DNA from 2 places in the Paenibacillus sp. FSL R10-2736 genome. Region 1 is predicted to be linked to the other one. Evidence: predicted binding sites of a transcription regulator. Region 1 holds the regulator's gene; the other holds the start of a gene.
The links. The regulator Rex, encoded in region 1, represses fermentation and respiration genes when NADH is low (regulators of the CRP and FNR family bind a similar motif). The targets are predictions, from matches to a motif close to TTGTGAAATATTTCACAA.
Positions count from the first base shown of each region.

Region 2: the regulator Rex is predicted to act here: its motif matches at 4,924-4,941, upstream of NSQ73_RS11130 (polymer-forming cytoskeletal protein).

Region 1 covers NZ_JBBOBN010000001.1:2,456,665-2,464,035, forward strand. Annotated here, with positions in the region: gene panB (3-methyl-2-oxobutanoate hydroxymethyltransferase) at 1-228, shown strand, start outside; gene panC (pantoate--beta-alanine ligase) at 230-1,120, shown strand; gene panD (aspartate 1-decarboxylase) at 1,113-1,496, shown strand; gene NSQ73_RS10380 (hypothetical protein) at 1,611-2,252, shown strand; gene dinG (ATP-dependent DNA helicase DinG) at 2,370-5,228, shown strand; gene NSQ73_RS10390 (redox-sensing transcriptional repressor Rex) at 5,448-6,101, shown strand; gene NSQ73_RS10395 (amidohydrolase) at 6,088-7,371, shown strand, end outside.
Region 2 covers NZ_JBBOBN010000001.1:2,624,830-2,632,200, forward strand. Annotated here, with positions in the region: gene NSQ73_RS11100 (GerAB/ArcD/ProY family transporter) at 1-1,073, shown strand, start outside; gene NSQ73_RS11105 (hypothetical protein) at 1,099-1,515, shown strand; gene NSQ73_RS11110 (serine hydrolase domain-containing protein) at 1,496-2,455, opposite strand; gene NSQ73_RS11115 (anti sigma factor C-terminal domain-containing protein) at 2,632-3,624, opposite strand; gene NSQ73_RS11120 (RNA polymerase sigma factor) at 3,625-4,119, opposite strand; gene NSQ73_RS11125 (GNAT family N-acetyltransferase) at 4,284-4,874, shown strand; gene NSQ73_RS11130 (polymer-forming cytoskeletal protein) at 5,022-5,582, shown strand; gene NSQ73_RS11135 (hypothetical protein) at 5,752-6,438, shown strand; gene NSQ73_RS11140 (ABC transporter ATP-binding protein) at 6,684-7,371, opposite strand, start outside.

The DNA.
Region 1 (7,371 bases):
GACGGTCAGGTGCTGGTGTTCCATGATGTGCTGCGCTATGCCTCCCCTTACCGGGAGAAACGGTTTGTCAAAACCTACGCCGATGTCGGCAGTCTGATCCGTGAAGGCATCAGCAGCTATGTGCGGGAAGTGAAAGACCGCTCCTTCCCGGCGGAGGAACATGTGTTTAACGCGGATGAAACGGTACTGGAATCCCTATACGGCGGTGCCGGCAAAGGAGCGAAATAAGATGAGAGTAATCAGAACAATTGCACAGATGCGTGAAGCGCTGGAATATATGCGTCAAGGCGGCCATGGGCCGGTCGGTTTTGTACCTACCATGGGTTATCTGCATGAAGGCCATGCCAGCCTGCTGCGCGCAGCAGGTGAGAAGAGCGGCACAGTGGTGATGAGTATATTTGTCAATCCGCTGCAGTTTGGCCCTAATGAGGATTTCGCTTCCTATCCCCGCGATGAGCAGCGTGATCTGGCGCTTGCTGAACGCGAGGGTGCGGATATTGTGTTTATCCCTGGTGTCGAGGAAATGTATCCCCAGCCGATCCGCACGGGAGTTTCGGTGTCTTCCCTTACAACACAGCTCTGCGGAGCTTCGCGTCCGGGCCATTTTGACGGAGTGACTACGGTGGTCAGCAAGCTGTTCAATATTGTACAGCCGGATTATGCCTTCTTCGGATTGAAGGATGCCCAGCAGGTAGCTGTTCTCCGCCGGATGGTGGCGGACCTGAATATGAATGTTGAAATTATCGCTTGCCCGATCGTGCGGGAAGAAGACGGACTGGCCCTCAGCTCACGCAATGTCTATCTGAGCGCTGAAGAGCGCAGACAGGCACTGGTGTTGTCCCGTTCCCTGCGCGAAGTCCGCCAGGCACTGGAGGACGGCAAGGTGAGAACGGTGGATGAGGCCCGGGGGCTGCTGGTTTCAGTTATTGCTGAATCCCCGCTTGCGGTTATTGATTACGCAGAAATCCTGACTTTCCCGGATCTGGAGAGCCTGGAAGGCGGCAGTAAGCTGAGTGCAGCCGGCGGAGAGGTCATTATGGCACTTGCCGTGAAATTCGGCAGAACCCGCCTGATCGACAATAATGTATTTATTCCCAAGGAGGCTCACGCTCTTGTTTAGACATATGATGAAATCCAAGATTCACCGTGCTACCGTCACCGAAGCCAATTTGAATTATGTCGGCAGCATTACCATAGATGAGAATCTGATGGAAGCCGCGGATTTGCTGGAGAACGAGAAGGTGCAGATCGTGGATAACAATAACGGCTCCAGGCTGGAAACCTACGTGATCCCCGGCCCGCGCGGCAGCGGCGTTATTTGTCTGAACGGTGCAGCTGCACGCCTCGTGCAGCCGGGGGATACCGTTATCATCATTTCCTACGCGATGCTGTCATCCGAAGAACTGGCGGACCATAAGCCGACTGTTGTATTTGTAGATGCCGACAATCAGCCGGTGAAGCTGGCGGATCATGAGATTCACGCGACGATTGCCTAAATCCCGCTGTTTGAGCCATGTAATCAATGGCAGGGATGAAGACACCCCTACTTGTGAAAAATGAAGTCAGGCAAGCTTAAGCTGAATTCATTATCAGTAAGGGTGGGATGTCCGGTGTTTCAACATTTATTTGCTGAGATGAACAAGATGCTGCAGGAGATCAGTGCTGACTATCCTACTGCGGAGGGTGCCCGCCGCAACGACCTTTTATCCAAATATAATATGCTCCACAGGATCAGCGATGATGTAATGGATGAATGGCTGGCCTTTGCCGAGAAGCTTAGCCAGTTCCGCGATCAGGCAGATTTTCAGCCGCAGCCGGAGCAGGAAATCCCTGAGGAGGAAGCGCCAGAGCTTGCTATGGATGCTTTTGTCAGGGGACAGGGGTATTATAAGCTGCTTATGTACCGCAAATGTATCGAACAGTTCAAGGAAGTCACTGCCCGGCACCCGGACAGTCTGGCTGCCCGGCTGTATCTGGCTATGGCTTATCTGCAGGAGGGTGAAGGGGAGACGGCATGGGGGCATCTGAATCATATGCTCGGCCTCATCCGTGAAACGAAGCTGAAGGCGATGATTTATAATGCGCTTGGCTGCATCAGAGCTTCTCAGGAACGCTTTAATGAAGCAAGTGAGCTGTTCAGTCTTTCTCTGCTGCATGATCCCGCTCTTCCTGAGCCGAATGTTAATCTGGAGGTTTGCCGCAAGCGGGGCGGGAAGCTTCAGTTCGGACAACAGCTGGTCTCGCTTTTATAATTAATTTTCATCCGTTCAAGCGATGTGGCCCTGCTTCACCAGGGGTGTGCATCGCCTTTTTTCGTAACTTCTGTTATGCTGATAAAGAGTCTCAAGTGAAAGGGAATAGAACTTATAATGAAATTTGCCGTGCTTGATTTTGAAACTACGGGAACCCAATCTGTGGGAGAGATCATCCAGGTTGGCCTTGCCATTATAGAGGAAGACAGGTCCATCTCCCGGGTGTATGGTTCCTATGTCAAGCCCGGAGCACCCATTCCTCCTTTTATTACGGGCTTGACCGGAATTACAGACAGTGATGTGCAGGACGCGCCGGAACTTGATGAGATGATGATGGAACTGGTGCCGCTGCTCGATGATGTTGTGCTGGTTGGACATAATGTGGCGTTTGATTTTCATTTCTTGCAGAATGCGCTGGACCGCTGCGGTTATTTGCCGTTTCAGGGCCGGATTCTGGATACTATCGATTTTCTCAAAATATGCTTTCCCTCGCTGACTACCTATCAGCTTGGGTCCGTGAGCAGCCATTTTGGCCTTACGCATGAGCGTCCCCATCAAGCGGACAGTGATGCCCTCGCAACTGCTCTTGTGCTGCTGAAATGTCTGGAGGAGCTGGACAGCCTGCCTCTCCTGACCATCCAGCGGCTCAATGAGCTGTTCGCCGATGAAGACAGTGACCTGGCCTGGTATTTCGACGGTCTGCTGCGTGAGCGCGAAATGGAGACCTTCCAGCCGGAAGGAGACCTGACCTTCTACCGTCAGCTGGCCCTTGCTGTAGGCGACTGGGCAGAGCTGCCTCCGCCGCGGGAGGAAGGATCTGACAACCCGCTGCAGAATATTACCTTCGGGGAGTATATGGAAGAGGTAACCAAGCGCCTGAAGGATACCCTGCCGCAGTATGAGAGCCGTGAAGCCCAGGAACTGATGATCCAGGAGGTCATGACGGCGCTTGATCAGGATAAGCATCTGCTGATTGAAGCAGGAACCGGCACCGGCAAATCGCTGGGCTACCTGCTTCCGGCCATTTATCACAGTGTCCGCAGTAATCAGAAGGTCATGGTCAGCACGCATACGATCAACCTTCAGGATCAGCTGCGTGAGCGCGACATCCCTCTTTTGACGAGTGTTGTGCCCTTCCCATTCAAGGCAGCGATCTTTAAGGGAAGAGGTCACTATTTGTGTCTCCGCAAGTTTGAACATAGAATTAATAAAAGGGACTTCACAAGTCCCAGGGAAGAAGCGCTTACGGCCGCACAGATGATGGTCTGGCTGACCCAGACGGAGACCGGCGATGATGAAGAGCTGAACTTAAGCGGGCGCGGCGGTGATTTCTGGGAGACCGTAGCCAGTGATACCGACTCTTGTCTGGGGCGCTCATGCCCGTGGTTCCGGAAATGTTATTATCACCGGGCCAAGCATGAAGCCGGGATTTCTGATGTGGTGGTGACCAATCACTCCAAGTTATTCGCAGATGTTAAGGCCGGGCATCAGCTGCTTCCGGCTTACGAGCATCTCATCATTGATGAGGCGCATCATCTGGAGGACATTGCCGGCAAACATCTCGGAATGCAGATGAAATACTTCACCGTGGCGCATACACTCACCCGTCTGTACAAGGACAGCCGGAGCGGACAGCTGCCTGCCCTGCGCCAGACCCTGCAATCGTCCGGCAGTGAGCAGGCTTCGGAATGGAGCGGTGTTATCGACCGGATCTATCCGGATCTGCTTACCGTCAAGGAGTCCTGGGATACGCTCAGCGACAAGCTCTTCGGCTTGCTGCCTGAACGCAGCGATGCCGGAGCCGGTGAAGCCGGCCAGCTGGTCGCACGCCTGCAGCCGGGCAAGAAGCCCAAAGAGTGGGAGGAGCTGGCCGCTCTGGAGAATACACTCCACCTCAGCTTGAGCGATATCATCCGCAAGGGTGATAAAATGCTTAGTGAGATGCGTGATACCGACAGCCAGTCTTCTTCGGACAGTCTTGTGACGGATATCGGCGGGTTGTTCAAGGACCTGGCCTCCATCCGGGAGCAGATCCGTTTCTTTATGGGACTGAATGACGAGAATATCGTCTACTGGCTGGAGGGGAGCGGCAATTACCGCGGCAAATCGCTGCAGATGTATGCCGTTCCGGTGGATGTGAGCACCCAGCTCAGGGAGCTGTTCTTCGACAAGAAGAAGAGTATCATCCTGACCTCGGCCACCTTGTCTGTGGATAAGTCATTCCAGTTCATGATAGATAATCTCGGTCTTGGTGAGGCTGCAGAGCAGGGCCGTCTGATGACAGCCCTGCTTCCGTCGCCGTTCAAATACCGTGAGCAGGCACTGCTTGTCATTCCCCGTGATTTCCCGAGTGTCAAGGGAAGCATAGGGGATGCCCGCTTTGTGGATACACTGGTCCATTCTCTGGCAGAAACTGCCGTGGCTACCCGCGGGCGGATGCTGGTGCTCTTCACCTCCTACAAGATGCTGCGCCAGGTCTATGATCCGCTGAAGGAGGCCCTGGCTTCGCAGGATATCGCGGTGCTTGGACAAGGCGTAGAAGGCGGCAGCCGGAGCAAGCTGATCCGGCGGTTCCAGGACAGTACAGCGTCTGTCTTACTGGGTACGAGCAGCTTCTGGGAAGGTGTAGACATTCCCGGGGAAGCTTTGACCTGTCTGGCCATTGTCAGACTTCCGTTCCAGCCGCCTAATCATCCGCTGGCTGAAGCGAAGTCGGAGCTGCTCCAGGCACAGAAGAAGAATCCGTTCATGAAGCTGTCCGTCCCGCAGGCCGTAATCCGCTTCAAGCAAGGCTTCGGGCGGCTGGTCCGCACCGCGCAGGACCGCGGAATCGTTATTGTATATGATACCAGGGTAATCGAATCTTATTATGGGAAGTATTTCCTGTATTCGCTGCCCGGCCCCAAGATGGAGCATATGCTGACGGATCAGATCGTTCCGCGGATTGCAGAATGGCTTGAAGAAGGCGGGGTTTAATAATCCGTCTCCGGTTGATATTATGTATAAGTAATTATTGTTCTGAAGTCCCGTGCTCCACTGCTGCTGCCCAAACGGGCAGTAGTACCCGGAGCACGGTTCCTATAACCGGCTTATCAAGCAGCATATGCTATCAAACCTAAGTGAATGCTTACGAAGCGAGTTTTGCGAAGTTGAATCAAGCAGCATATGCTATCAAAACTTTAAGGAGGAGAAAACATGAAATCGGATAAAATATCGGAGGCCGTCGTTCGCAGACTCCCAGTGTACCTGCGTTTCCTGAACGATCTCCAAAAACGTGAAATCTCAACAGTTTCTTCTCAGGAGCTGGGACAGAAGCTCGATCTCAACCCAGCCCAGATCCGCAAGGACCTGGCTTATTTTGGTGATTTCGGCAGAAAGGGCATTGGGTATGATGTCTCTTATCTGATTGAGAAGATCCGGCATATTCTGAAGCTGGACCAGCAGATTAATGTAGCTCTGGTAGGTGCAGGTAATCTCGGCCACGCCTTGTCGAATTACAATGCCTACTTGAAGGATACGATGAAGATTACAGCTGTATTTGATGCTTATGAGCCTAAGGTAGGCCAGCAGATCAACTCGCTGACTGTTCAGCCGATGAGTGAGTTGGGGGATACCATCCGTGCACAGGGCATCCGCATCGGGATTATTACAGTTCCGGACAGTGAAGCACAGAACGTTGCTGACATTCTGGTAGATTCGGGCATTGAGGCGATCCTGAATTTTGCCCCTGTAATTCTTAAGACTCCGGCCAATATCCGGATTCATGCCGCCGATTTCACTACGGATTTGCAGAGTCTGGCTTATTATTTGCATGACGGAAAGGACGAAGCTGAAGATGAGCAGCAATAAAACCATTATTAAAGACGGCCGTTTTCTGGTACCTGGCAGTGATAAGCCGGTGCTGAGCGGTTTTATGACCATCGAAAATGATCTGATTACTTACATAGGTGAAGATAAGCCTGTAATTGAAGAGGATGCCGAGGTTATTGACGGCAGCCGGCTGCTGTTCATGCCGGGTCTCGTCAACACCCACGGCCATGCGGCGATGTCACTGCTGCGCGGCTACGGCGATGATATGGTACTGCAGGCTTGGCTGCAGGAAAAAATGTGGCCGATGGAAGAGAAATTCACCGGTGATGATGTGTACTGGGGAACCTCTTTGTCCGTTCTTGAGATGCTGAAGGGCGGCACTACGACCTTCCTCGATATGTATGACCATATGGACCGGGTTGCTGAGGTTACCGAGCAGTCAGGCATCCGTGCAGTACTTATGCGCGGTGTTATTGGCCTGTGCCCTGAAGAGGTGCAGAATCATAAACTGGCGGAAGCGATTGCTTTTGCCCGGAACTGGCATGGCAAGGCTGACGGCAGAATTACTGCAATGCTCTCGCCGCATGCGCCTTACACCTGTCCTCCGGAGTTCTTCATGAAGTTTGTCCAGGCGGCTCATGATCTTGATCTGCCGATGCACACGCATATGTCCGAAACGCGTCATGAGGTGGAGCAGAATGTGGCCGATTACGGCCTGCGTCCGGTCGCTCATCTGGAGAAGCTGGGAATGTTCACCCGGCCGTCCCTGATCGCCCACGGTGTTCATCTGAATGATGAAGAGATTGAGATTTTGGCCCGCCACAATGTTGGCGTATCCCACAATCCCGGCAGCAATCTGAAGCTGGCCAGCGGAGTAGCCCGTGTTCCTGAGCTGCTCAGAGCAGGCGTTAAGGTCTCCCTGGGTACGGACGGTGCAGCAAGCAACAACAACCTGGATATGTTCGAAGAGATGCGTCTGGCCGCGTTGATTCACAAAGGCGTAAGCGGTGATCCAACAGCAGTACCGGCTCCAGAGGCGCTGCTGATGGCGACCGAATATGGTGCACAGTCTATTTTCCTGAACCAGGTAGGCCGGCTTGCAGCAGGGATGAAGGCCGACTTCATTGCGATTGATATTGATCAGCCGCATTTGCTGCCGCATACCGATCTTTTGTCCCATGCGGTATATTCAGCCAGTGCCAAGGATGTGGAGCATGTCTGGGTGAACGGCAAACAGATTGTGAAGCACAGACAATGTCTGACACTAGATGAAGAAGCCATCCGCCGCAAAGCGCAGGAAACGTTCGAG
Region 2 (7,371 bases), 170 kb from region 1:
TGAGCTCCCGCCAGTTGACTATGCTGTTAGCGCTGCATTATTGGGGGAGTGCGCTTCTCGGGCTTCCCTCGATGATGATCGGTTTGTCGGGAAAAGACGCCTGGGCTCCCATCCTGCTCGGCATGCTGTTTCAAATGCTGATCATCCCGTTATTTGTAGCCATATACAGTCAAATGAACGGCGACACCATGGGGCAATACTTAGTACGTACTTTGGGTAAAACAGCAGGAAAAACCATGCTGGCGTTATACCTGTTTTTTGTGCCTTTTCTGATCTTTATTTTGACGCTCCGCAGTTTAGGTGACTTTACCAGCAATGATCTGTTTATAGAAACGCCGCCATCAGCGATTTACGCGCTGATCCTGTTCGCACTGGTGTACTGCCTGTACAAAGGGTTTAACGCGGTGTGCAGATCCACGGAGATTACCTTTCCCATTGCTTTGGTACTGCTGGTAATGCTGCTGCTCTCACTTATATATGGGGCGGACTGGAGCAACTTTCTGCCTGTTTTTGAGAAGGGTGTTCATCCTGTTGTTGAAGGTACAATAAATTTCATGGCTTATCCCAACAGTGAGGTTGCGTTAAGTCTGTTCCTGGTCCCATTGATGAAGAATAAACAAGCCTATAAAAAGGCACTGATCCACAGCACGTGGATTACCGGCATCACCTTAGTATTACTTACGGCACTCATTATCATGGTGCTCGGAGAAAGTCTTCCTCCAAATATGCCTTATGTAAGCCAGTTTGCGGCCAAAACGGTCACCATCGGCGGATTCTATGAGCGGAGTGAAACCGTGGTTACGGTGATCTGGTTCATCGTTATCTTTTACCGCCTGATACTTACCTTCTATATCGCTGCTCACGGCTGTGCGGAGTTATTCGGGCTTAAGCAACATACCGGACTCCTGATACCACTGGCCCTGGCCAGTATTCCGCTGGCGATGAATGTCTGGGATAATCCTTCCGTGATTACCGAGCTTAATGAAGTCTGGTATCTGAACGTATTCTTCTTTAACCTCCTGTGCCCGCTCTTGTGTTATGCTGCCCATAAATTAAGGAATAGAGTTAAATAAAGCTAAGCAGGTCCACCACTTCCCGGTGGTTCAGGCTTTTATCTCCGAAGCTTACCGGGTGCTGAAGACGGGCGGAAGACTCCAGCTGATCGATAATGTTGTGCCGGAGGACGAAGTGCTGGGCAGATTCTATAATGAGGTGGAGAAGCTGAGAGATCCCAGTCATGTCCGTGCCCTGCCCAAATCGGAATGGATTCAGAGGCTGGAGCATTCCGGCTTCCGTCTGGAAGCGTTAATATGCTTGGCCAAACCGTTTGATTTTGCCTCCTGGTGTGAACGGGCCGGTCTTACGCAACTGGAGCGGGAACGCGTAGAAGCCGACTTCCGGCAGGCACCGCAGGCAAGCCGGGATTTCTTCAGCGTACGTGAAGAAGGCGGGAAGCTGCTTGGTTTCACCGGAGAGGCGGCTTATATGCAGGCTTCTAAAGTCCGCCTGGATTAACAAGCAGAGGTGCGATATACTCGCCGAATGCATCAGGCGGAGGGTTGTTACGGCCCCGCATGTTGTCCCGGGTCAGCACGACCACCGTCTTAAGCTCCGGCAGTACATATACATATTGCCCGGCGTACCCGCGTGCATAATAATAATAATCCACAGCAGCAGACCCCCCGGTTCTGGTATCACCCGTTATTGAATCTGTCCACCAGTGCCAGCCGTATCCGCCATGGCGGGGCGGTTCAGCCGGCAGAGCCGGCTGAACCGAACATGCGACCCGTTCGCCGGATATAATCTGCGAATTCTCCCATACTCCCTGCTGCAGATAGAGCTGTCCGAATTTCAGCAGGTCGGCGGGCCTCAGCTTCAGCCCGTAGCCGCCCGTATGGATGCCTTGGGGATCTGTCTCCCACTCATACTCCGTAATTCCGAGAGGTCCGAAGAGATATTGCTCGGCGAATCTTGCTGTGCTCATTCCTGAAGCCTGCACCACAATAGACGACAGCAGTTGCGAGATCCCCGAGTTATACTCCATCCGGGTTCCCGGTTCATCCGCGAGCGGCTGCTCCAGTACATAGTTCACCCAATGGGAGGAACGGGTCATCTTGGGGAAGGAATTCGCTCCGCCGAATTCGGTCCAGCGAAAGCCGGCCGACATGGTTAACAGCTGTCCGATTGTAATTTGCTGCTTGCGTGTATCAGCGTCACGGCTGAGCTGCGGGAAGAATTCGCTGATAGGAGCCGAAGGACCGGAAAGCTGGCCTTGATCCATCGCGATGCAGACCAGCGCGGAGAGTATGCTTTTGGTGCAGGAGTTGATCTTGGCAATCTCGGAAGAAGTGCGCTGATCTCTATAATGTTCAAAGATCAGACGGCCCTGCTGCTGGATCAGACAGCTCCGCAGATTCAGCGGCTTTAGGGAGTCGGAAAGTGCTGACAGGTTCATAGTTGTGTCCTTTCGTTATGTCATCCGGGCAGTCTTATATCATGCTGCCCATACTGCTGGCTTCCTTGCTTTATGGATTTGCAGTAATCTTTGGATAGATTGGCTTAATTATCTCAAGCTGTAGTGAAGAAGTCCAATTCAACCGTCCGGCTGGGAAGCTACCTTAGAATGACAGCTTAATTAGGAAGTGTAATGGAATCAGAGACCACTCCGAAGGTAGAGGCTTTGATATAAGCCTGATTCTGCAGAGCTTCCAGCTGTTTAGCGGTGCCGGTTACGACTACACCAATGATTGTGATATCATCCGGTTCCAGAATATCATTATCCCCGGCCAGGCTCTGATGAACCTGATCTGCTTCCCAGGTGAAGTTTTTGCCGTGCTTCCGCAGCTGTTCGACACTATTAATGAAGGAGTTTACACCGCCGTAGGGGGCAAACTGCTCTCCATGAAATCCGTAGATGATCATCGAATCAGCTGCGATGGTCTGGCGCGTTTCCTTCAGGTATTTTTTATAAGAGGGAGTATATGCATCCGTCCATAACCAGACAGGCTTCATCCCGGCAGGCAGAAGCATCTGCGTCTTATCCAGCGTATAGGCCTGGTCAAAAGATAACGCCATCTCCACAAGTGTATCGTCTCCCAGCTGCTTCAGCTGGCTGATGCTGTCCTCATAGGAATCATAATCAATCTCCGGATGATAAAAGATCATTTCCCGGTCCCCGGTGGCAGAGTTGTAACGGTGTGTGGACGCTGCGCTCAGCTGTTCCGGGAGAGAAATCGCTCCGAATGCGCCATACCTGCCGGTAGAGTGGCCCAGCAGATTATAGGATTCCTCGATGGGCTGCCAGATATAAGGTTTATTGCCCAGCCATTTGTAAGTCTGATTGTAAGTTTCGCCGCCAAAGCTGTCTAATTTCACCGACTGGTTGCTGATGTGCACATTAGGTGCACTGATCTCATTTTTCCAGAGAATCTCAGATTGTACCTTGTCTCCCTGATTCAGTCTCAAGTGGTAGAGGCCATACCAGATAACGGCGAGAATAACCGGGGTTACGATAACAATGATGCCAATGGTCTTCAGGGTGGAGCGGAGTCTGGCTTTTTTGATCATCTGCTGAGTCCCTTTCCCTCCGAAAATAAACGGGTCCTGCTCATGATTCTGTTCCATTTAATAATCCTCCCCATAATGTTTGATGAATTGGTTTTTGGCGCGTGTAACATGAGTCTTGAGCGTGTTCTCATTCATACCGTACAGGGACGAGAGCTCCTTATAAGTAAGGTTCAGCTCATATTTGAGAATCAGCAGCTCCTGATGCTGCTCAGAGAGCATAGACAGCGTGTCGCGGATATTCTGTGCGGTTTCCCGCCTCAGCAGCTGGATCTCCGGCAGATGGGTTAAAGAAAGAAGCTGGATATCGTCAACATCGACCGCCGGATGGCGTTTGTCTTTTCGCTTGAGATCATAGAACTGATTGGTGGCGACACGGAACATCCAGCCCATGACTTGTTTCGGGCCGATACCATCCTGATAGATTAAGTATTTATAACAGGTGTCCTGAACGATATCTTCAGCATCCTCGCGGGCGAGTCCGCGTTTCCTCAAATACCGGTATAGCAAAGTTCCGGCTTGCTGCAGAAAGTGATGAATGGTTTCTTTGGCCATGACCTGCCCCCTTCCCCTATACAACGCTAAGCTCCGTGAAAAGTTTACAGCAGCCGTTACATTCAGTATTCCTTAATTATAAATGTTCACTACCAGCAACAGCTTCAGCAGTTCAGTTAATATAATATCAGTATGTAAAATATTAGCGGCAACGGAGGAAATCTATGTATCAGGATAATGAATTGCAGATTCGGCCGATAGCTGAAGGGGATCTATTCAGACTGTGGGAGCTCTCACACAAAGAGGAAGCACCGGAGTGGAAGAAATGGGATGCACCTTACTACGAACACAAGCGGATTCCGTGGGAAGAGTATTATGGGAACAGAGCGGAGATTGTTGGATGCGGAAATAATTGGGTAATAGAAGTAGAGGGCGGGGTTATAGGCGACGTCAGTTACTATTGGGAGCATGAGCCATCCCTTTGGCTGGAAATGGGTATTATCATCTATGATCCGGCATATTGGAGCAGTGGTTACGGGACTAAAGCTCTCAGACTGTGGATCGGTCATCTGTTCAATGCGTATCCGCTGGTCCGTGTAGGCTATACCACATGGTCCGGGAATGAGCGGATGATCAGAACCGGGGTGAAATTAGGCATGACGATGGAAGCAAGACTCCGGAAATGCCGTTACTACGATGGGCAGTTCTACGATTCTATTCGAATGGGGCTGCTTAGAGAGGAGTGGGAGGCTTTAGAATTGAAAGGATCAGCCGTTGGAGCCGCAGAAGGTTTGCGAACAAATTTAGACAAATAAGCATGAAATGCCTGCATTTTGCAAGATGTGAAACAATCATAATGCTTGTTTGTGAAAAAAGACACAATATTGTGAAAACTATCACGTTGTTATCATAAAATTTTAATATATAATAAAGTTAATTAAAAGAAACAGGGGGAATTAAAAATGAAATTATTCAAAGTTCTAGTAGTAGCAGGGGTATCAGCAGCATTGTTGTCGGGTTGTGGATCGAATAATAATAACGCAGCTAATAATGCAGGTACAGCAGCAACAACAGCTCCAGCCACAGAGCAGACTGATGCAGTAACAACAGCTTCCATCGTTAACCAGGCAGATGCCTTCACTGCTGCTGTAAGCGAAAGCGGCAACTGGATTGTAGCCATCCTGAACGACCTGACCGTTGACAAAGATGTTGTTGTAGCCGGTGAATTCCATGACAAAGGCGATGCATCTGCAGCGATCTACCGTAAGCTTGCCCTGTATGCACAGGATGCTGACCACAAGGTTACAGCTACCTACACACTTACAGCACCTAAAGTAACTGTACAGAGCGAGAACTTCCGCGTTCAAGGCGGTACAATCAAAGGCGACGTATATGTAGAAGCTAACGGATTCAACCTGTACAAAGATGCTACTATCGACGGTAACCTGTACTATGCAAGTGAAGATGTGAAGGCTACTGCTGTGATCGAAGGCAAAGTAACCGGAGCAAATGAAGTTAAATAATTCGAACCTAATATAGCAGTTACAATATTAGAATGGATTGCAAACAGCCTGTAGACAGGCCCTTTGGGGCTTGCTCTACGGGCTTTTTTGTATTCTGCGCTGAAATATTCTATAGTATTATGGAAGGTATTGTAAGCGCAAACACATGAGACAGGGGATGCAATTATTCATGAAGAATAGCCGGAGATTGGGAATGGCTGCCGGAGTGATTCTAGCTTCCGTAGCCGTACTCTATTTACTTTTGTATATGTATGAAAGACCAGGCGGGTGGTCTGACCAGCGGATGTCCCGCTCACTCGGAATGGACCAGACCCTCCAGATTCCACTTGGCAAAAGTCCGGAAGAAGCTGTCCGGCTGTTCCGCGCCTCTGACACGATGACTGTAATTCATCAGGAGCCTGCAGCCAGAGGGGAGCTGGTATTTCTTACCCGGGCGGGGCAGCAAGGCAGCAGTAATCTTCAAGTAGAGTATGTCCGCAAAACCTGGCTCGGATGGAAGTGGGTATGGGGAGGCGGCTATGGAATGGGCGGAGGTCCGGAGAGCTCTGCAATAAATTATATGTGTTTTCCTGAACTGGAGCATATTTCGACTCCATTTCCCATGGTGATCGGAGATGTTCTGAACCCGTCCATTCAGCATATTACTGTCGAGCAGAAGGAGGCAGGAACGGATACATCCGAAGCGAAGCTGATTAAAGTCGGATCAGACCGGACGATTTGGTTCGCTTTTCAGCCGGTTACGGCGGGTGTCCCGTTTGAGATTGAAGGGTTTGATGAGGACGGGGAAGTGGCCGCTTCCAAAATCATAACAGACGCCAGAGACAGCGGGGCGATTCCGCTTGGTGCTTCAAAATAAAAGTGCAGGGGCTTCGCACAACCTTCAATGATGGAAGTGTTGCACGAAATACAACAATTCCCTTGTGATATCAGCCCTAATCGCAAATTGTTGTACACAATACAGCATTCCTCCGTGATCAAGCCGTTAATTTACGACATTTTTATTTGAGTCTGAAAAGAGACGAAGACTCCGGCAGCCGTGATGACACGGACTTTCGGGGTCTTCGTCTGTAATTGTGATTTGTTTTCCCGGGAGAACTGATGTTATGCCGGTAATACTGAAGTAAGGGATTTCGCATAGGATGCGGATTCCAATTCTTCAACCGGTGCTGTTCTAAACTGTAAATGATACAGCTCCGCATAGAGCCCATCCTGTTCAATGAGCGCATCATGTGTGCCTTCTTCAACAATTCTCCCATGATCCAGAACAATGATCCGCGAAGCCTCCCTTACCGTTGAGAGCCTGTGGGCAATCACGAGGGTGGTCCGGTCTTTCATCAATAGGTCAAGCGATTGCTGAACCAGCCGTTCGGACTCGTTGTCGAGTGCTGAAGTAGCTTCATCCAGCAGCAGGAGCGGGGCATTACGCAGAAAAGCTCTGGCGATGGCGAGGCGCTGCCGTTGACCGCCCGATAAAGTAGAGCCGTGTTCACCGATCAGCGTGTCGTATCCCTCAGGCATCCGCATAATAAATTCATCTGCACCTGCCAGGCGGGCAGCTTCCCGGATTTCTTCATCGCTGGCATGTTCATCGCTGAACGCGATATTATCCCGGATGCTGCCGGAGAACAGGTAAGGATTCTGCGGCACATAGGAGATCCTCCGGCGCGCCGCCTCCAGGTGATCATGCACACCATAACCGCACACGGTAATACTGCCGGCCTCCGGTTCATAGAGTCCGCAGCACAACCGTACAAGTGTCGTCTTGCCCGAACCGCTGGGGCCGACAACA